DNA from 3 places in the Shewanella frigidimarina NCIMB 400 genome. Region 3 is predicted to be linked to each of the others. Evidence: predicted binding sites of a transcription regulator. Region 3 holds the regulator's gene; each other region holds the start of a gene.
What was found. The regulator sigma-54, encoded in region 3, starts transcription at its own class of promoters, with help from an activator protein. The targets are predictions, from matches to a motif close to GTTGGCACGNNNNTNGNNT.
Positions count from the first base shown of each region.

Region 1: SFRI_RS14370 (DUF3192 domain-containing protein) is a predicted target of sigma-54. The motif match lies at 4,193-4,211, and genes of this name have one in related genera.
Region 2: flgF (flagellar basal-body rod protein FlgF) is a predicted target of sigma-54. The motif match lies at 3,475-3,493, and genes of this name have one in related genera.

Region 1 is NC_008345.1:3,337,693-3,345,073, reverse strand. It holds gene SFRI_RS14380 (isocitrate dehydrogenase) at 1-258, opposite strand, end outside; gene SFRI_RS14375 (S9 family peptidase) at 698-3,565, shown strand; gene SFRI_RS14370 (DUF3192 domain-containing protein) at 3,661-4,059, opposite strand; gene xni (flap endonuclease Xni) at 4,307-5,074, opposite strand; gene ppnN (nucleotide 5'-monophosphate nucleosidase PpnN) at 5,067-6,431, opposite strand; gene SFRI_RS14355 (sensor domain-containing diguanylate cyclase) at 6,494-7,381, opposite strand, start outside.
Region 2 is NC_008345.1:1,368,913-1,376,293, forward strand. It holds gene SFRI_RS05985 (CheR family methyltransferase) at 1-48, shown strand, start outside; gene flgB (flagellar basal body rod protein FlgB) at 185-583, shown strand; gene flgC (flagellar basal body rod protein FlgC) at 586-1,002, shown strand; gene flgD (flagellar hook assembly protein FlgD) at 1,026-1,811, shown strand; gene flgE (flagellar hook protein FlgE) at 1,872-3,251, shown strand; gene flgF (flagellar basal-body rod protein FlgF) at 3,540-4,283, shown strand; gene flgG (flagellar basal-body rod protein FlgG) at 4,295-5,083, shown strand; gene flgH (flagellar basal body L-ring protein FlgH) at 5,093-5,767, shown strand; gene SFRI_RS06025 (flagellar basal body P-ring protein FlgI) at 5,796-6,884, shown strand; gene flgJ (flagellar assembly peptidoglycan hydrolase FlgJ) at 6,902-7,381, shown strand, end outside.
Region 3 is NC_008345.1:4,019,779-4,027,159, forward strand. It holds gene SFRI_RS17390 (KpsF/GutQ family sugar-phosphate isomerase) at 1-695, shown strand, start outside; gene kdsC (3-deoxy-manno-octulosonate-8-phosphatase KdsC) at 698-1,264, shown strand; gene lptC (LPS export ABC transporter periplasmic protein LptC) at 1,261-1,821, shown strand; gene lptA (lipopolysaccharide transport periplasmic protein LptA) at 1,808-2,389, shown strand; gene lptB (LPS export ABC transporter ATP-binding protein) at 2,386-3,117, shown strand; gene SFRI_RS17415 (RNA polymerase factor sigma-54) at 3,260-4,744, shown strand; gene hpf (ribosome hibernation promoting factor) at 4,770-5,057, shown strand; gene ptsN (PTS IIA-like nitrogen regulatory protein PtsN) at 5,060-5,503, shown strand; gene rapZ (RNase adapter RapZ) at 5,500-6,363, shown strand; gene SFRI_RS17435 (HPr family phosphocarrier protein) at 6,384-6,659, shown strand; gene mgtE (magnesium transporter) at 7,169-7,381, shown strand, end outside.

The sequences.
Region 1 (7,381 bases), 680 kb from region 3:
TAAGCTCACATTAATAGAGGTAAAACCTTCACCGACAGGTGTGGTTAATGGTCCTTTAAGCGTAATGCGATTTTTCTCGATAAGGTCTAAAGTACGTTGCGGTACTAATTCACCGTGTTTTTCTAACGCCGTTAACCCTGCATCAGCAAATTCATATTCAAAGTTACATCCTGCTTTATCGAGGATTTTTAATGCTGAATCGATAATGCTTGGGCCAATCCCATCACCTGGGATCACGGTTATTGTACGTTTTGACATGAATAGTCCTTCCACGGTTGTGGTTACTGCAATTGATAGACCGCATATATGACACGGCTAGGTGACGATAAAAAGCGTCGTTTTTCTGCGGCGTATTTTAACGACTTTTAATGTTTATTTACAGAAAATAGTGAGTATTATCACATTATTTCCGTTATTTTTAAGTCAATTCTAATTTGATTGTTTTACTATGAACCTTTGTTACAAATCGTTTACTTGTAAAGTACCTTAATGCTGAAGATTTATCGGCGGTTCAATGTTTTATTGGCAGCATTAGCTTATTCTGTAAGCATTTTTTATAAAGACGACTTTGGTCGCATGTAGTGCCTTTTGCTGGTTGGCTTAATGTTAACTGGTCAATATTGAGATAATCCAACACGATGATCTATTGCGGTGATCTATAACAATAATCAATTAACGTTACCATTAGAGGAAAACTGTGAAATTATTCAATTTAATTCCATTGGCAGTCTGCCTGTCATTTAGTGCCCATGCGGCCCCGCAACGTGCACTGTCCCTTGATGACATTATGCATTTTGAAACCCTACAACAGCCTGTTATTTCTGATGATGGCAAAGTGATTGCAGTACAGGCTACTCCTGATAGAGGCGATAGTCGTGCATTAATCCGTTTTAGTGAGAACAATAAACAGTATGAAATTGCTAATGGCACCGATGTTAATGTCAGTGCTGATGGAAAATTTGTGTTGGCGACTATTGAAGCGAGCTTATTTGAACGAGAAACCGAGAAGAAAGCCGATTTACCTCATGAAGTGGTCTTACTGAATACTCAAAGTGGTAAACAACAGACGTTTGAGAATGTAGATTCCGCCTTGTTTAGCGACAATGGTCATTTTTTAGTGGTGAAATTTAAGGTTAGCAAGCCTGAATCTACCGATACGAAATCTGAATTATCGGAATCTATGGCTGTTGAATCCATTGCTTCAGAGTCTAAAGTTTCTGAATCTATTAGCTCTGAATCTATTGCCGCTAAAAAAATGGCTAAGTCTGAAGATGAGACTCATGCTGAAATTGAGGAGGCAGATAAAGGTGCTGATATTCGGTTAATTAATTTGGCTACCAATCAACACTCGCAGCTATCTGATGTGACACAATTCGCTTTTGATAAAACTGGGAAGCATTTTGTTGCAGTCGTCAATCAAGGTGAAAATCAACTACACCAAGTTGTATTGGTGACATTGGATGACCAAAAACAGCGTCAGCTTTATGGTAGTCGCGATGAACATATTGAAGCATTAGCGATCAGCGATGATGGTCAATATGTTGCCGTGACGAAAGGTGCCGCGAGTTCGACACGCTATGGCCGTGAGCATGATATGTTGCTTATTGATGTAGAGCAGAATAAACAACGGCAATTTGCTCAGTCTGAAGGTTGGACATATAACCAGTACTCAAGCTTACAGTTTTCAAAAGACGGCCAACGTTTGTATGTTGGTCGAGTCCCCAAAGTCGCACAGCAAGCTGAATTAGCTGATTATCAAAATGCCAATGATGTCTTTAATCCAAATATTATCACGGCAAAAAAGCAGTTACGTATTTGGCATGGCGATGATGCCAAAATTAAGCCTCAAGAAGTCAAAGAATATGAGCAAGAATTAAAACGCACTTATTTAGCTGTTTTACACTTAGATTCAAATAAGTTAGTCCAGTTAGCCGATAAAATAGTGCCAGATGTCACTTACGGTGAACAAGCACGTTTTCTATTGGCCAGTTCTGATGTGCCATATCAAAAAATGATCACCTGGGCAGGCTTTTATCGTGATGTGTATTTGGTTGATGTAAACAACGGTAGTAAAATTCCTGTGTTAACTCAGCAACCCAGTGATGCAATGCCTACACTGTCACCGAGTGCTAAGTTTCTGGCTTATTATCAGCAAGGTAACGTATTTCTGTTAGATATTGCATCTCAACGTCGAGTTAATTTGACTGCTAGTATTACGACACCTTTTGCTGATGAAGACCATGACTATCCCAGTGCTGCACCCGGTTACGGATTTGGTCCTTGGTTAGCCGATGATAGTGCGATAACCGTTTATGATAAATATGATGTATGGCAGTTTAGTACCACATCTAACCAAGGGTTTATGTTAACCAATGGCGAGGGGCGAAAGCAGAAAACTCAATTCAGACTAGTTGGCTTAGTGAAGGATGAATTGTTACCCGCGGTAGTGAATGATGCTGAAACTGTACTATTGCAAGGTTATAGTCATCTATCAAAAGCAGACGGATTTTTTAGCGCTCAAATTGGCATAGCGGGTGTGAAGCGCTTAACCGAAAGCAACAGTAAATTAACGTTGCTTGCCAGAGCAAATAAAGCCTCGACAGTGGTGTTTTCGAAACAGCGCTATGATTTGTATCCTGATTTATATATTGCAGCTAATACCTCACCACAGAACGCCCAACAGGTGACCCAACTGGATAAGCAGCGTAAACCCTTTAAATGGGGAAATGCGGAGCTAGTACATTGGCGAGATGGTGACGGGGTTAACATGGATGGAGTCCTCATTAAGCCAACAAATTACCAAGCCGGTAAACAGTATCCAACCTTAGTGTATTTCTATCGTTTTATGAGTGATAGGTTGCATGCATTTCCTGATATGAAACTCAATCATCGACCTAACTTTGCTTGGTATGCAGATAATGGATATGCGATTTTCTTACCTGATATTCGTTTTGAGATTGGTTATCCTGGGATTTCCTCAGTTAAAGCCTTGACCGCTGGCGTCCAAAAATTGATAGCGATGGGAGTTGCCGATCCTGATGCTGTTGGTATTCAAGGGCATTCTTGGGGCGGCTATCAGAGTGCTTATGCGGTAACCCAAACCAATATCTTTAAAGCGGTAGTCACAGGTGCTCCGGTGTCGAATATGACCAGTGCTTACAGTGGTATTCGCCATGGTTCAGGGTTAGCAAGACAATTTCAATATGAAACCGGTCAAAGTCGAATGGGTGAGAGTCTGTTCAAGGCACCACAAAGGTACATTGAAAACTCGCCTATTTTTTATGTTGATCGCATCCAAACACCCATGATGATTATGTTTGGTGATAAAGATGATGCAGTGCCTTGGGAGCAGGGAGTTGAGTTGTATCTAGCAATGCGTCGAGCAGGGAAGGATGTGGTGTTTTTACAATATGAAGATGAGCCACATCATTTGAAAAAGTATCCCAATAAACTTGATTATACCATTAAGATGAAGCAGTACTTCGATCATTACTTGAAAGGTGAGCAAGCCCCTAATTGGCTTCGCCAAGGTGAAGCTTATCAGGAATATAAAAAAGTAGATTAAACCGCTATCAATGTTTATCTAAATGAACAAAAAAACGCCCTATGCTGATACAGATAGGGCGTTTTTTATTATTGATACCACCGATATAGAACGAGTTATTGCGGATCTTGATGGGTTATTGGCACAGCAAAATATTGATCTTCAGTGTCTTGTCCCCATGCAATCAGCAGATTATCTCTGAATAACAATGGCGTGCACTCTTCTTTAGTGGTTTCACCGTCTGATTTTATATGGTGGGTACGGTAATACATCACTTGATATTGTCCATCTATGCCGGTTTTGGCTTCGACAAAATCTGCACTGCCTAATAATGTTCTGATCTCATCAAGGCTTTGACCAAAGCTGACTTCGCTCATTTTTTGTAAATTGAACGCCTGGCGATCATCCCAAGCTCTGTCTTCTGGCTGTGGTTCATAAACAAAAATCACCACGGCAACAAACAGTAAATAGGCAGTGAAAATTCCACCGATGATATATGTCACTTTATTGTTCATAATCTGGATAATCCATTATGGTATTAATGTCGTTGACTGTATGTAAGCTCAACTCTGGATAATAAACGGTTATCATCTAGTATTTAGTTCCGCTATCTGCATTGTATCGGCTTACCATAAACCTACTATTATGATGTAAAACCCTTGGCAACATCCGTGGCAATAGTGATATAGCAGACTCTAAATACATTCGTTTTAACGCTATAGCCCATCCTTTATCCAGAGTGGCAGTTAGCTTATTATGACATTAGTTTGTTATCGGATTGATCCTAAATTGTTTCAAATTAATATTCAGTGGAATATCGCATTGTAACTGGGCTAATTTATAACTAATTCTGGCTATCTCTTTTCCTTCGGCTAATTTAAGTGCTTGCTTGGCGCCAAGGTTATCTAAAGAGCGATATAAATTAGCCAGCGTTCTAAATTTATTGAGTAAATCAGCTGCAGATTTTGGGCCTATCCCCATAATTCCGGGTATTTTATTGCCGCTGTCACCTGCTAGTGCAATAAAGTCGAGCATTTGGTATTGCTCTATTCCCAGTTTCTTTTCATATTGTTCAACATCAAAAACCTGTTGATTAAAATGATCCCACAAGGTGAGGTTTTTAGTTGGTAACTGGCTAAAGCCTTTGTCGGTTGACACGATAATAACTTCTCCCTTATTGCTGATCATTTTCATCGCAATGGTGGCGATAACATCATCGGCTTCAGATTGAGCGTCAAAGGAGTTGATATCGTGTTCTGCAAGTGTGGCTTTGATATTTACCAAGCCATCACTTAATGCCGTTGGCATGGGTTTACGACCTTTCTTGTAATCGCTGTACAGTGTTTTGCGCCAGGATGGCTCATTGCCATCCCAAACGACCATGCAATGGGTTGGTTGATGTTGCAGCAACATTTTTTTAGATGCAGCTAAAACGCGCTCTTGAACGCTGGCAATATCGTTTTCATCAGGTAACACCGCATGAATGCGGCGTACGAGGTTGAGTCCGTCAATTATGAGTAGTTTATTCATTTGTTTTTATTATGTCGTAGCAGGGCACGTAAGCGCTTCCTGGCAGTTTCATTCGTTGTTGTTTAACAAAAGCGTTTAATAGCTTATCCATCATGAGCATAAGCTTAGCATCACCTTCAATCTTAAAGGGACCAAACTCTTGAATCAACTTGATGGTGTCGCCTTTTACATTACCAGCGACAATACCTGAAAACGCTTTACGTAAGTTAGCGGCAAGCTCTGCCTTGTTTTCTTGAAAATAGAGATTTAAATTTGCCATAACTTCATGGGTCGGCGCAAAGGGTAATTGAAATTCGGGTTCAATTTTGAGAGACCATTGATACTGGTAAGCATCGCATTTTTCTTTACGGTAGATTTTTACCTCTTCCATTCCTTGCTTCATTATTTGCGCCACTTTGGCTGGATCATCAATAATGATTTGATACTTACTCTGTGCTTCTGCGCCTAATGTCGCCCCGATAAACTCATCGATAACGGTAAAATACTCTGCACTTTCAGCTGGTCCAGTTAACACTAGTGGAAAGGATGCATGGCAATTGTCTTTATTTAATAAAATACCTAAAAAGTAGAGTAATTCTTCAGCCGTTCCGGCTCCGCCAGGGAAAATGACAATACCATGGCCTAAACGGACAAAGGCTTCTAGGCGTTTTTCTATATCGGGTAAAATAACTAATTCATTAACAATTTGGTTGGGTGGTTCTGCTGCAATAATACTGGGTTCGGTTAAACCTATATAACGGGCATTATGAACACGTTGTTTTGCGTGGGCTATTGCTGCGCCTTTCATTGGGCCTTCCATTGCGCCAGGGCCGCAACCGGTGCAAATATCTAATCTACGAAGCCCTAGTTGGTAGCCGACATCACGGGTATATTGGTATTCAACTGCATTGATGCTGTGTCCTCCCCAACAAACGACTACATTAGGATCTTTCATTGGCGAGATAGCTTGAGCATTGCGTAAAATATCAAACACAACATTGGTAATGTGGCTAGCATTGCTTAAGTCAATATGCTTTAAATTTTCGTACTTGTTGCTGATGTATATAATATCGCGGAGAACTGCAAACAAATGTTCTTGAATACCGACAATGATTTCACCGTCGACGAAGGCTTGTAGAGGAGGGTTGATGAGTTCAATTTGTATGCCTCTTTCGCGCTGTAAAATATTAAGGCTAAAAGATTCATAGCGAGTAAACAGTTCTTCAGAACTGTCGCTGATAAGCCCTGAAGCTAACACTGCGAGTGAGCAATTTCGATATAATTGGTAAAGGTCACTTTTTGCGCCTTGTTTTAGGCGCTCGACTTCTAATTGAGAAAGCTGATCTAGACTACCACGTGGACTAATTTTTACTATCATAAGCAACTCCTTTGGACTCGAGTATTTGATGCCGAGTCCAAAGAAAATCGTCTTGGGATGGGCTAGATATCAATTACGACTCGGTCTCTGCCGTTGTTTTTTGCTTGGTATAATGCAGCATCGGCTCTTTCGAAAGCTTCTTCAAGCGTTTCGTTTTCCATGACTTGTGCAGCACCTATAGATAATGTAACTGTAATTCTCTGATTTTTAAACTTAAACGGAATATTTTTGATTTTCTCTCTTACGCGATTCAATAATTGAGAGATATGCTCATCAGTAACATCAGGTAATAGTAATACAAATTCCTCACCGCCATAACGAGCGACAAACTCACTATCACGTAATGAATTTTTTAATGCCATAGCGATGACTTGCAGGGTTTTATCACCGGTACTGTGGCCAAAGTTATCGTTAATATTTTTAAAGTGGTCTATGTCTGTAATGGCTATCCACAATGGCGTTTTAAAGCGGACATGGTTGCGATATTCTTGCTCCATGCGATCTTCTAATGCCGTACGGTTTGCCAATTGGGTAAGCGGATCGAGAAGGTTGAGCTTTTGATGTTCAAATAGCTTTTCTTTGTAACTATTCGCTTCCTGGCTCATTGAATTGAGCTCTTTACGCATTGACTCTATAGATTTACGTAAGATGGTTTGCTCACGTTGTTCTAATGCCTCTTTACGAGACAGTGAATCGCGAAGCGAAGATAACTGCACTGTCAGTTGAATCTTTAATTGGCTAAGATCATAGGCATCTACCACTAACTCGTCGGCGTTATTGACGCGTAAATTTATTTCTTTATTTAATTGGCCTTTAAGTTGCTCACAACGTTGGTTATTGTTATGGGTGTTATTGACCACATCGCGAACGATAGTCAGAGCATCATTGAGGGCAAATAAAAAGTCTTGTGATGCGGTTTTTTCGCGAGCAATATTCTCTAACAGCAGGCT
Region 2 (7,381 bases), 2.2 Mb from region 3:
AATATGGTTCGCTGTAATCCTGGGATCTATTATCAAAAGAAAACCTAGATAATATAATAGTTTAACCTATTTATCATGCCGGCATTCGTCGGCATGTTTGTTTTTGTCTTTTATTCACCCATAAATTAAATTGTTGGCATAACCTTTGCTTTATTTCTATCAGTTAGCTGATGGAGGCAATTTTATGGCGATTAATTTCGATAATGCATTAGGTGTTCACCAATATTCTTTGGGCGTTCGAGCGCAAAGAGCAGAAGTGATTTCAAGTAATATCGCCAATGCCAATACTCCTCATTATAAAGCTCAAGATGTCAATTTTGCTTCTGCTATGCAAGCTGCAAGCTCGCATCAGAAAGGCTTGAGTATGAGCCAAACTACAGAGAAACATTTTGATTTAACGGCGTTAAGTCAACAGCATGTTCAATATCGTATGCCAAATCAAGCTGATACTGGCGATGGTAATACTGTCGATACGCAAAAAGAGCAAGCTGCATTTATGCAAAATGCGCTCGAATATCAAATGTCATTAGGCTTTCTTGAGGGAAAATTTAATGGCATGCGTAAAGCATTGCGAGGTGATTAATTATGAGTTTATTTAATATTTTTAATGTTTCTGGTTCAGGTATGTCTGCGCAGTCAGTGCGTTTGAATACCACCGCCAGTAATATTGCCAATGCTGATTCTGTGTCTAGCAGTGTCGATAAAACCTATCGCGCGCGTCATCCTGTTTTTGAAGCCGAAATGCTAAAAGCCAATAGCCAACAAAATAGCTCACCTGGCGTGACCGTTAAAGGCATTGTCGAAAGTGATAAACCATTATTAAAAGAATATTCGCCAGACCATCCCATGGCGGATGGTGATGGTTTTATCTATAAACCTAATGTCAATGTGATGGAAGAAATGGCGGATATGATTTCTGCATCGCGTTCTTATCAAATGAACGTTCAGGTGGCTGATGCAACAAAGTCTATGTTGCAACAGACATTAAGGATGGGTAAATAGTATGATTATTCAAGGAGGTAACAATGAGCCTCGTTAATTCTTACAGTCAGTCTTTACCGCAACAATCCAGTAGTGCATCTAATACTAGCGCTACAACGAAAAGTTCTGTACAGACAAATACGACTAGCACGACTACGGGTAATCCTTTCCTAGACGGAATTCGTTTGCCTGAAGAAAGCGCTATCCCTGAATCAAAAGATCAGATGTTAAAGCAAGAGGATTTTTTTGCTTTACTTAGTCAGCAGTTGTCGATGCAAGATCCTTTTAAACCGGTTGATAACGATCAAATGATTGCCCAAATGGCATCGTTTTCTACAGTAGATGGTATTTCAAATCTTAATGATGAAATTCTTAACCTTAATACTGTGATGAGTTCTAGCCAGGCGTTACAAGCTTCAGGCTTGGTTGGACGTAAAGTGCTCATTCCTTCTGATACCGGCGCTATCTCTACTGAAAGCTCTGAGATAAAAGGGGTGATCAGTACACCGTCAGCGATTGAAACGATTACGGTAAGGATTGAAGACGAGTCGGGTCAGCTTATTAAGAGCTTTAATGTTGACGGCAGTAAAGGCGGCAATGTTGACGTGACTTGGGATGGTTTAGATAAAAGTGGTAACCCAGCTAAAGCGGGTAATTATGCCATTAAGGCCAGTGGTAAAGTCGATGGAACGTCGGAAGATTTAGCCGTGTCGACTTACGCTCATGTTACTAGTGTGTCATTAGGCACTGTAGCAACAGGAGCAATTTTGAATTTGCGTGGAGTAGGTGGAATTAAGTTATCTGACGTACTCGCAGTATCTGAAACATAGTACGGCTAATAACGAACCGTTAGCTGTCATCATAAATGAATTAAATGTGAGAGGTGTAATATGTCATTTAACATCGCATTGAGTGGTATCGCTGCCGCGCAAAAAGATTTAAATACGACCGCGAATAACATCGCCAACGTCAATACTATTGGTTTTAAAGAATCTCGAGCTGAATTTGCTGACGTTTACGCCAATTCAATTTTTTCTAACAGTAAAACTGCAGTGGGTGGCGGTGCAACTACCACACAAGTTGCGCAGCAGTTTCATCAAGGTAGCTTGCAATTTACCAGTAACTCGTTGGATATGGCGATCAGTGGCGGTGGCTTCTTTGTTACCTCTTCAGAATTAGGTTCGCAAGATCAGTCATACACCCGTGCGGGGGCGTTTAAAGTTGACTCAAGTAATTATATGGTCGACTCAGCAGGTAATTTTTTACAAGGTTTTCCAGTGGATGAAGATGGTAACTCAACTTCAGTGAGTTTAACTACAACTCAACCAATTAAGATACCTGACACAGCAGGTAGCCCTGTGCAAACCGGAAATGTTGGTTTGCAGATGAATCTTAATGTGAGTGAAACAGCCTTAGATCCAGCTAATTTTAATCCTGCTGATTCTGATACATTCAATAATTCCACCTCGGTGACGATTTATGATTCGTTAGGTGAGTCGCATATTATGACTACCTACTTTGTTAAGCCAACGAACGGTTCATATACTGGAGAAAGTAATTGGGTGGCATTTTATGCGGTTGATGGTGACCCTGTTGACGTTGCAAGTGGACCCGGTACTTATTCCACTGATACTGATGGTGATAGCATAGCTGATGGAACAGGAACCGTGTCAGCTGCTAACCCTGGCGGGGCTGCTGGTACATGGTCAGGTGCGGTGCTTAAATTTAACTCTGTAGGTGCTTATACAGGCAGTGATCCTGCCATTATTACCACTGAAGCACTAGGTACCGGAGGTGCGGGTGCTTTAGGTCCTGGGGCGGATGGCACTCAGACTCTTACGATAAAATTTAATAGTCCAACCCAGTATTCATCTCCGTTTGAAGTGACCGAATTAACTCAAGATGGTATTACAGTGGGTCGATTAACCAATGTAGGTATTGGTTCAGATGGTTTAATTACCGCCAGTTATAGTAATGGCTCAACGGTTCCATTATCGCGTGTTGCTTTAGTTCGTTTTGCTAACGAGCAAGGGCTCACTCAAGTGGGTAATACCTCTTGGAAAGCCAGTTTAGATTCAGGAGCCGCATTAGCCGGAGAAGCCAATAGCGGTACATTTGGTAGTATTCGTTCATCAGCGCTTGAACAATCAAACGTTGATTTAACCACAGAGCTGGTAGATTTAATCTCTGCTCAGCGTAACTTCCAGGCTAACTCGCGTACACTTGAAGTCAACAATACTTTGAATCAAACGATATTACAGATCCGCTAAGTTTACGTTTACCTTTACCTTATTAATTTATGTTTACGTGATAATAGGTGTTGCCGTTTACGGCAACACCTTGCCTTTCCCCTTGTTATTGTTACTCCTCGCTACTCTTTGTTATTACCTCACTAGTGTTGATAGATGCTTTTTTGACACTTAGGCGTTATTCGTTAATTTTATTGATTAACCGATTCATGTAGTTACCTCCTTACAACATAACTTAAAACTCATTGGCATGATGCTTGCTTATTCTGTGTATATAGTGTTTTTGCAGAAAGTTTGACGGAGCAAAAAATGGACAAATTTCTTTATATTGCCATGAGTGGCGCAAAGCAAGGGATGAATGCCCTAGCAGTGAGTGCGAACAATCTTGCTAACGCCAATACAGATGGATTTAAAGCAGACATGGTCCAAGCCCGTTCAATGCAGGCTTTTGGTGAAGGCTTGCCTACACGGGTATTTTCGATGATGGAAAGCCCAGGCAGTAACTTTAACGGTGGTCCAATTAAAACCACTGGTCGCGATCTTGATATTGCGGTTAAGGGTGATGGCTGGCTTGCAGTGCAAGCGGCAGATGGTTCTGAAGGATACACCCGTGCGGGCAGTTTGAAAATTGACAGCACAGGTATGTTGTTAAATAGCAGTAACCGTCCGGTAATGGGGGCTTCGGGTCCTATTGTGTTACCTATTCCAGTTGAGAAAATTGAAATTTCCGCCAACGGTATTATTTCAGTACGTCCGCAAGGCGCAACCGCTGAAGTGATAGAAGAGGTCGCGAGGATTAAATTAGTTAATCCGGGCAACGAAAACCTAATGCGCGGTGAAGATGGTTTGTTTCGCCTTATTGCAGGTGGTAATGCTCCAAACGACCCAGGGGTTCAAGTTGAAAGCGGCGCGGTTGAAGGAAGTAATGTGAACTCAGTGCATGAAATGGTCGCCATGATTGATATTCAACGTCAATACGAAATGCAAGTCAAAATGATGAAGAACGCTGAAGAAATTGATCGGGCGTCCACTTCCTTGATGAGAATTAGTTAGGAGTAATTATTATGCATCCAGCGTTATGGATAAGTAAAACCGGTGTCGATGCCCAGCAAACTAACATTGCCGTTATTTCGAATAACGTGGCCAACGCCAGCACTGTCGGATTTAAGAAAAGTCGCGCGGTATTTGAAGACTTACTGTATCAAACGGTTAATCAAGCCGGTGGCATAAGCTCAGATAATAGCAAATTACCCAATGGTTTAAACATTGGTGCAGGTACTAAAGTTGTTGCTACCCAAAAAATGTTTACCCAAGGCAACATGCTTACTACCGATAACTCATTAGATTTAATGATTGAAGGTTCGGGCTTTTTTGAAGTTCAAATGCCGGATGGTACAGCAGCTTACACGCGTAATGGCCAGTTTAGCTTAGACGATACCGGTCAGATTGTAACTCCAGGTTCAGGCTATGTGGTGCAACCGCCAATTACCATCCCGGATGATTCAACCAGTATTACGGTGTCTGCATCGGGCGAAGTATCAGTGCAAACCCCTGGTACCGCAGCAAGTCAGGTTATTGGCCAGTTAACCATGACCGATTTTATTAATCCGGCAGGTTTAGACCCGTTAGGACAAAACTTGTATACCGAAACGGGTGCAAGCGGCACACCTATTCAAGGTACAGCATCGTTAGACGGCTTAGGTTCTATTCGCCAAGGAGCACTAGAAACCTCTAACGTGAATGTAACAGAAGAGTTGGTCAACCTTATTCAAGGTCAACGTATTTACGAGATGAACTCAAAGGTTATCTCGGCAGTTGACCAGATGCTGTCTTATATTAATCAGAATCTCTAAGGAGCTAACATGATTAAATACATTGCGTTAGCCTCAGTGGTGTTATTGGTTGGTTGTAGCTCAACCGCTAAAAAACCGATTGCTGATGATCCATTTTATGCGCCGGTATACCCAGATACAGTACCTACGCAGGTGGCGGCGACGGGGTCTATTTATCTTGATAGCCAAGCATCAAGCTTGTATTCCGATATTCGTGCGCACCGCGTCGGTGACATTATTACCGTGACGTTAAAAGAGTCCACTCAAGCGTCAAAAAGCGCCAATAACGAAATCAAAAAAGGCTCAGATTTAAGCGTAGAGCCAGTTTATGCCGGCGGTAAAAATATTTCCATCAGTGGTGTCCCAATTGATTTAGGTTACTCCGACAGCATGAATACCAAGCGCGAATCTGACGCCGATCAATCTAACAGTTTAGATGGCAGTATTTCGGCCAATATCATCCAAGTGCTAAGTAACGGCAACTTGGTGATCCGCGGTGAAAAATGGATTTCAATTAACAACGGTGATGAGTTTATTCGTGTCACCGGAATGATCCGCAGCGAAGACATTAATCCAGACAATACAATCGATTCGACACGAGTGGCTAACGCTCGTATTCAGTATAGCGGTACCGGTACGTTTGCTGACTCCCAAAAAGTCGGTTGGCTGAGTTCATTCTTTATGAGTGACTGGTGGCCTTTTTAAGGAGTAATGCATGAAAACTAAACTGCTTATGTCGACTGTCGCAGTAGTCGCATCAATACTAATGCTAACCGCGCCTGCACATGCCGAACGGATTAAAGACATCGCCAGTATTCAAGGGGTGCGAAGTAACCAATTAGTGGGTTATGGCTTGGTGGTGGGTTTGCCTGGTACTGGGGAAAAAACCCGTTATACCGAACAAACCTTTAGAACCATGCTCAAAAATTTCGGTATTAATTTACCAGACTCTGTTCGTCCTAATTCAAAGAATGTCGCTGTCGTTGCTGTGCATGCCGAAATGCCGGCCTTTATTAAGCCGGGTCAAAATCTTGACATTACCGTGTCCAGTTTAGGTGAAGCAAAAAGTTTACGTGGTGGCACTTTATTACAAACTTTCTTGAAAGGGGTCGATGGCAATGTGTATGCCATTGCTCAGGGAAGCTTAATTGTAAGTGGTTTTAGTGCCGAAGGGCTAGATGGCTCAATGGTGATTCAAAACACTCCAACCGTTGGCCGTATCCCAAGTGGTGCCATTGTCGAGCGCAGTGTAATTAGTCCGTTTGCTAGTGGTGATTATCTTACGTTTAATTTACGTCGTTCTGATTTTTCTACGGCCAAACGTACCGCAGATGCAATTAACGATTTACTTGGCCCAGACATGGCAAAGGCAATTGACGCCACATCTATTCAAGTGAGCGCGCCACGCGATGCTTCACAGCGGGTGTCGTTTTTATCGGTATTAGAAAACATTGAAGTTATACCCGCAGAAGAATCAGCCAAAGTGATTGTTAACTCACGTACCGGCACCATTGTGGTTGGCCAAAACGTCAAGTTATTACCCGCGGCTGTCACTCACGGCGGATTAACTGTGACTATTGCTGAGGCGACCCAAGTGTCACAACCCAACGCATTAGCGGGTGGTGATACGGTTGTTACGACAAACAGTACGATTGATGTGTCAGAAAAAGATCGTCGTATGTTTATGTTTAATCCAGGTACCACACTTGATGAGCTTGTCAGAGCCGTGAATTTAGTGGGTGCAGCACCATCAGACGTACTTGCCATACTCGAAGCGTTAAAAATGGCAGGCGCTTTGCATGGTGAACTTATCATCATCTAATAATTGTCGGAATGACTATGGAAAAGTTGTCAGCTTCATCGAACTTTCTGGATCTAGGAGGACTAGATTCACTTCGTGTCCAAGCCCAGAAAGACGAGAAGGGGGCACTTAAAGAAGCGGCAAAGCAATTTGAAGGTATCTTTATTCAAATGCTAATGAAAAGCATGCGAGATGCTAATGCCGCGTTTAAGTCAGACAATCCAATGAACAGTGAAACCACCGCATTTTTTGAACAAATGCGCGATCAGCAAATGTCAGTCGATTTATCTAATAAAGGCATGTTGGGGCTGGCTGAGATGATGGTGCAGCAATTAGACCCAGATGATAGCCCCATTACACCAGCATCGGTATTGCGTGGTAATACAGACTACAAAGTTAACCCAAGTATGTTTGTTGCTCCAGCAACAGAGTTAGATAAAGACACTCTCGATATTATCGCGCCAAAAGATCAAATAGCAGCATCGCATTCTGTTATAGATAGCGCCGAATCGATGCGA
Region 3 (7,381 bases):
TTGTACTCGCCATTTCCAACTCTGGTGAGTCAAGCGAAATACTAACGTTAATGCCTGTTATCCAACGCATGGGTGTACCTGTGATTGCTGTAACTGGCAAACCAGACTCTAATATGGCACGTTTATCCAAAATCCATTTATGCATTCAAGTGCAAGAAGAAGCATGTCCATTAGGATTAGCCCCCACCTCCAGCACCACAGCTACATTGGCTATGGGCGATGCATTAGCCATTGCTTTATTACAAGCAAAAGGTTTTACTCGTGATGACTTTGCCTTATCACACCCAGGTGGCTCTCTTGGAAGAAAATTATTACTAAAAGTCGATGATGTCATGCATCAAGGCGATGATTTACCGATCGTCAATGATGATATTTGTATTACTGACGCACTTTATGAAATATCTAAAAAAGGCCTTGGCATGACGGCTGTAGTCGACCATGCCAGTAAACTCGTAGGCATTTTTACCGATGGCGATTTACGCCGGGTTATTGATGCAGACGTGAACCTTCGAACCACTTCTATTGCTCACGTAATGACTAAAAACTGTGTTACCAGCCCTGCTGGTATTTTAGCAGCACAAGCACTGCAAATCATGGATGAAAAGAGCATCAACGGACTGATAGTCGTTAATGAAAAACATCAACCGATCGGAGCATTAAACATGCTCGATATGGTTAAAGCTGGAGTCATTTAATCATGTCAGAATCAACTTCGTTTCACCAAGGATTTTACGGCCCTGTCAGTAATGACATATGGCAGCGAGCTCAAAAAATCAAACTGTTAATCTGTGATGTCGATGGGGTATTTTCAGATGGACGTATTTACCTCAGTAATGCAGGTGAAGAACTCAAAGCGTTCCACACTCGTGACGGTTATGGTGTTCGTTCTTTGCTTACCAGTGGTGTTCATGTTGCCGTGATAACAGGACGTAAATCTAAGATTGTTGAGAACCGCATGACAGCATTAGGTGTCACACATATTTATCAAGGTATTGATAATAAATTTGAGCCTTTTGAGCAATTATTGTCTCTTTATAATGTGACTCCAGATGAAGTGGCTTACATTGGCGATGACATGGTAGACCTACCCGTAATGAAAGCCGTAGGGCTAGCTGTTTGTGTCGGTGATGGTCATCCGTTTGTCAAACAACAGTGCCATATGACAACCACTCTTAACGGTGGCCATGGCGCACTGCGTGAACTCACCGATTTATTACTCTTAAGCCAAGATAAGTTTGCCAGTGCTCATGGTATGAGTATATGAGTAGAGTTTCGCTAGGTATTATTGCTTTTTTTGGGCTTGCTTTTATATTGTACTGGCAAGCACAAATAAAACGCAGTGAAATGGATGCGGTGCAAATACGCGGTATTGAGCGCCCCGATTTTGTTGCAGATAACCTACGCACGACAGAATTCAATCAACTAGGTTTTGTCGAAAGTCGAGTCAGCGCGGAGCACATGGAGCATTACGCTTCAAGCGACATCACTCACTTTACCAAACCTATCTACCTCATTTTCCCTGAAAATGGTAAAGCACAATGGCAATTAAGTGCAGACCGTGGGCAATTGAATAAAAATACCAGCAAAGTCACATTAGAAAATAATGTTATTATTGATGCCATTGATATAGAAGAACCTCTACAGTCACTGAGTACCCAAGCCATTACGGTGGATTTAACCACTATGATAGGCACCTCACAAGAGATGGTGTACATCAAAGGTAAAGGGTTTATTATTCAAGGTTTAGGCTTGCATGCCGACTTGAATTCGCAAAAATTATCGCTACTTAGCCAGGTAGAAGGAACATATGAGCCACATTAATCGTCTCCACACTCGCGCCAATGTTGTGTTACTAAGTAGCATACTTTGCATATTGAGTTTGCCAGCCACAGCGAAACAAGGTGATCTGAAACAAGAATTGAAAATCGCTTCCGCCAGTCAGTCTGCCGACATTAAGAACAATCAAATTGTTTTTAATGGTCCGGTGACAATTGTCCAAGGCACGATTAATATCAATGCAGATCAGTTACGGGCGTTTACCCCTGAAAACAGCACCAGCAAGAGATTAATTGCTACTGGCACCCCTGCTACATTTTCACAAGAATTAGATGACGGTAAAATTGGTACTGCAAGTGCTAACGAAATTAGCTATGACCTTGCCACCACTACACTCACATTGACTGGCAACGCCAAATTGGATCAATCTGGTAGCCAGGTTACCGGTAATAAAATCAAGTACAACATCAGTGCTCAAGAGCTGATTGCCGAAAGTACTGGTACAGGACAAGATCGGGTAATCACCATCATTCAACCAGAGAATTTCCAAGACGAGTCGGCGCCAAAGCAAAAGCTCCCTAAAATCCCTGTTAACAAGCAGATCAAACCATGACCCAAATTACCTTAACCGCTGAAAATCTAGCAAAAAGCTATAAAGCTCGTCAGGTTGTTAAAGATGTGAGCTTAACGGTTAAAACCGGCCAAATTGTCGGTCTTTTAGGCCCTAATGGTGCAGGTAAAACAACCACCTTTTATATGGTTGTCGGCTTAGTAAAAAGCGATAAAGGTCGGATATTAATTGACGATGACGACCTTACTGCCGATCCAATGCATTTGCGCGCCCGCAAAGGTATAGGTTACTTACCACAAGAAGCCAGTATTTTCCGCAAGCTTACCGTTTACGACAACATAATGGCCGTACTGCAAACTCGCAAAGAGCTCAGTACAGACCAACGTATTGAGCAACTTGAGCATCTACTCGAAGAATTCCACATTACTCACATACGCGACAGCCAAGGCATGTCGTTATCGGGTGGCGAACGTCGTCGAGTTGAAATTGCGCGCGCTTTAGCTGCTAATCCAAAATTTATTTTGCTTGATGAGCCTTTTGCTGGTGTTGATCCTATTTCGGTCATCGACATTAAAAAAATCATCCAACAACTTAAAAATCGGGGTTTAGGGGTATTAATTACCGACCATAACGTACGTGAAACGCTAGACGTTTGTGAGCGGGCCTATATCGTTAGCCAGGGTAATTTAATCGCCGAAGGCACACCTGATGAGATATTAAGTAATCAACAAGTTCGTGCTGTGTACTTAGGTGAACAATTCAAGCTATAGTTACTTTACTGGCCTTTAGTCTAGCTAACTCATTTCATTGAACGATACCTAAACAACGTTAAATGTCATTGATGTATATGGCAATCCATTACAGTTTCGAGATTGTCATTTTTATTGAAAATCATCTAGGGATAAGCGGTAAATGAAAGCGTCACTCCAACTTAAAATGGGTCAACACTTAACCATGACCCCACAATTGCAGCAAGCCATTCGCTTACTGCAATTATCGTCATTGGAGCTACAGCAGGAAATCCAACAAGCATTAGATTCAAATCCATTGCTTGAAATAGAAGATGAGTTTTCTGAAGCAAAAGACTCCTTAAAGGAAAATCGCGACCAAGCGGATACCGACTTTAGTGACAACAGCATTGTTAATGTCGAAAAAGATACTTCCACTGTCGACATTGCAGAATCCATGACCAAAGAAACCATGGATGATTTAGCCATGGATACCACATGGGACGAAGTGTACACAGCCTCACCAATGTCAGGTTCAGGCAGTGCGAGCATGCGCGATGACGACATGCCCTTTCAAGGTGAAACGACCGAAGGTTTGTACGAACATTTAGAATGGCAAAAAAATCTTACCCCATTTTCAGACACTGATCTCGCCATTGCCACCGCCATTATTGATGCCATAGATGAACGCGGTTATTTAACCCAAAGTACCGAAGATATTCTTGAAGCCATGGGTGATGAAAATGTGGAACTTGATGAAGTTGAAGCGGTATTAAAACGCGTTCAACACTTTGACCCTGTTGGTGTTGCTGCACGTGATTTAAGTGAATGTCTATTTATTCAATTAGCACAATTCTCTAACGACACACCACATATCGATAATGCTCGTTTGTTAATTAAAGGCTATTTAGATTTAATTGCTGGCCGTGATTTCAGATTATTGATGCGTAAAACAAAACTAAAAGAAAATGAATTACGTGACGCAATCACTCTAATTCAGACACTCAATCCTCGTCCTGGTTTATTAATTACCCCAATGGATGATGAATACGTTATTCCCGATGTCACTGTATTAAAGAAAAATGGTCGCTGGGTTGTAGAGTTAAACCCAGACAACATGCCTAAAATTGGTGTTAATCAGCAATACGCGGCCATGGCTAGAGGCAGTAAAAACCCGTCGGATAGTCAATTTATTCGAGGCCATCTGCAAGAGGCTAAATGGTTTATTAAAAGTATTGAAAGTCGCAACGATACTTTACTTAAAGTGGCAAATTGCATTGTACAATTTCAGCAAGGCTTTTTTGAATATGGCGAAGAAGCCATGAAGCCTATGGTGCTCAATGATATTGCGGAAGCAGTAGAGATGCACGAATCGACCATTTCACGAGTCACCACACAAAAATATATGCACACCCCACGAGGGTTGTTTGAACTAAAATACTTCTTCTCTAGCCATGTCAGTACTGACGATGGCGGGGAATGCTCATCTACAGCCATTCGTGCTTTTATCAAAAAGCTGGTTGCCGCAGAAAACCAGAAAAAACCACTGAGCGACAGTAAAATGGCTCAGCTTCTGGCAGAACAGGGCATAAACGTTGCGCGTCGTACGATTGCAAAATACCGTGAAGCAATGATGATCCCGCCCTCAAACCAACGTAAGAGTTTATAACCTACTAGGCAATGGAGGATTTTTTATGCAAATAAGTCTGACTGGACATCATGTCGAAATCACAGAATCTTTACGTGAATACGTCCAAGGTAAATTTTCAAAGCTTGAACGGCACTTCGATCAGATCCATAATGTACACGTTGTGCTCAATGTAGAAAAATTACAACAAAAAGCAGAAGCTAAAATCAACGTTAATGGCGCAGAGATTTTCGCAATGTCAGAAAATACTGATATGTATGCTGCAATAGACGCCCTGATCGATAAACTCGACCGTCAGGTAATTAAACACAAAGAGAAGAATACAAAACACTAACGATGGAACTTTGTACCATTCTGCAGCCGGAATGCACTACCTGTGCCACACCGGGCAGTAAGAAAAAAGTACTGGAACTCATCAGCAATTTAGTCGCTGCCCAGTACCCAACCCTGTCTTCGCAAGAGGTTTTTGAAAGCCTGTTAGCGAGAGAGAAAATGGGTAGCACAGGTATAGGAAATGGCATTGCGATACCTCATGGTCGATTAACGACCATCGATCACCCTATCGCGATATTTATTAAATGTGAAGAAGCCATTGCCTTTGATGCAATCGATAAACAGCCCGTGGATCTTTTATTTGCTTTGTTAGTACCTGCCGACCAGTGCCAACAACATTTAGGCACGTTATCAAGCATGGCCCAAAAGTTAAGCGATAAGCAAATATTGAAACAGCTTCGCAAAACTCACGACGCAACAGAACTTTATCAGGTTATTACTGCATGAAACTTGTCATAGTATCGGGACGTTCGGGCTCAGGAAAATCCGTTGCCCTGAGAGTATTAGAAGACCTAGGATATTATTGTGTTGATAATTTGCCTTTACCACTTATTGGCACATTATTAGCCCAGCTTAAGGGTAGCAATGATTTGGTTGCGATTAGTGTTGATGTTCGTAACATTGCAGAACAAGGTAAAGTGCTTCAAGACCAATTGGCACTACTTGAGAATGACACTGAAATTATCAGCTTCTTTTTAAATTCCAATGACAAAGTATTGCTTAAACGTTACAGCGAAACACGTCGATTACACCCATTATCTAAAAATCATATTTCACTACAAGAAGCGATCAAATTAGAAGGCCGTTTACTCGAACCGATCGCAAAAATTGTTGATCACTACATCGACACTTCTGCACTAAATATCTACGAATTAAGCGACCAAGTTAGGCAAATATTATTAGGCAGTGTTGATAAAGAGTTAGTGATTAACTTTGAATCTTTTGGTTTTAAACACGGAATGCCGACAGAAGCTGACTTTATGTTTGATGTACGCTTTTTACCTAACCCGCACTGGGAAATTGAGCTGCGTCCATTTACGGGTTTAGACGAACCCGTACAAGAGTTTTTAGGGCGTCAGCCATTAGTGAATAAGTTTATTTGGCAAATTGAAAATCTATTTGAAACTTGGATGCCACATCTAGAACGTAATAATCGCAGTTACCTTACCATCGCGATTGGTTGTACTGGTGGTCAGCACCGTTCGGTATATATTGCAGATCAATTAGCTAAACGGTTTAGACAAGGTAGTAAACACACGGTTAATGCTCGCCACAGAGAGTTAAATATCAGTGATACTAATAACTAAGTGAGCATAGGATCGCGTCAATGATCAAACTTGAACGCCAAGTGACCATTTCAAATAAATTGGGATTACATGCCCGTGCAGCAACAAAACTCGCAGTATTAGCTGCGGATTTTGATGCTAACATCACCTTAACTCAAGGTGAAAAAAATGCCAGCGCTGCAAGTGTGCTGGGGTTATTAATGCTTGAAAGTGGTATTGGTAAAATGATTACTGTTACTGCTCAAGGCCCTGATGCTGAAGTGGCATTAAACGCAGTGTGTGATCTCATTAATGCTAAATTTGATGAATCTTGTTAATTTTTAATCGAATTAAATTTATAAATAGCCTGTAATTTGTGAATAGCTGCAGTTACTCATGTTTTAAATAACCGTTATCCTTATTGCATGCGGTCTCTATATGGCTAGGCCATACTAACCAAACTGTCACGACATTGATGATCACCAATAGACATCAGTCCCTCAAAAATATTAGCCCTTAGGTTTATCTCATGCAGTTGATGCCAATCTCATTAGTATCATTCCATTCTGCAGGAGTTTAGCGTTTAACATGATAAAGACAGAGCCGCTTCTAGCAACGGATCCAGTGTAATTCTGCTTCCGTGAAGTGGTACGTCTATAGTATGTAAAGCAGCATTGGCTGCTGCAGAATTTCACCGCAGAAGTATTTAAGTATTCTCTTTCTGCATTTCATCGTCTTACGTAAAGACAGCTATTTCTGCATTTATACGCCTTGAACTGTACAACCTGAGAAACCCAGAATAATTACATACTGAATAATATAAGTATGACGAATAGGAAGTAGATATATGGGTAAAGAGTACCTAGACAATGAGATAACAGAGCAACGTCTCAATCAACTGGTTCAAGCGCTAGACAGCGGCCTGTTTGTTCACGCCCGTAACATGCTACATACCATGTCACCTAACGATGTCGCCCTTATTCTCGAATCATCACCGCCCAAAAATCGTCAGGTGCTATGGCAACTTATTGATCAACAATATGCTGGTGAAATTCTTGAT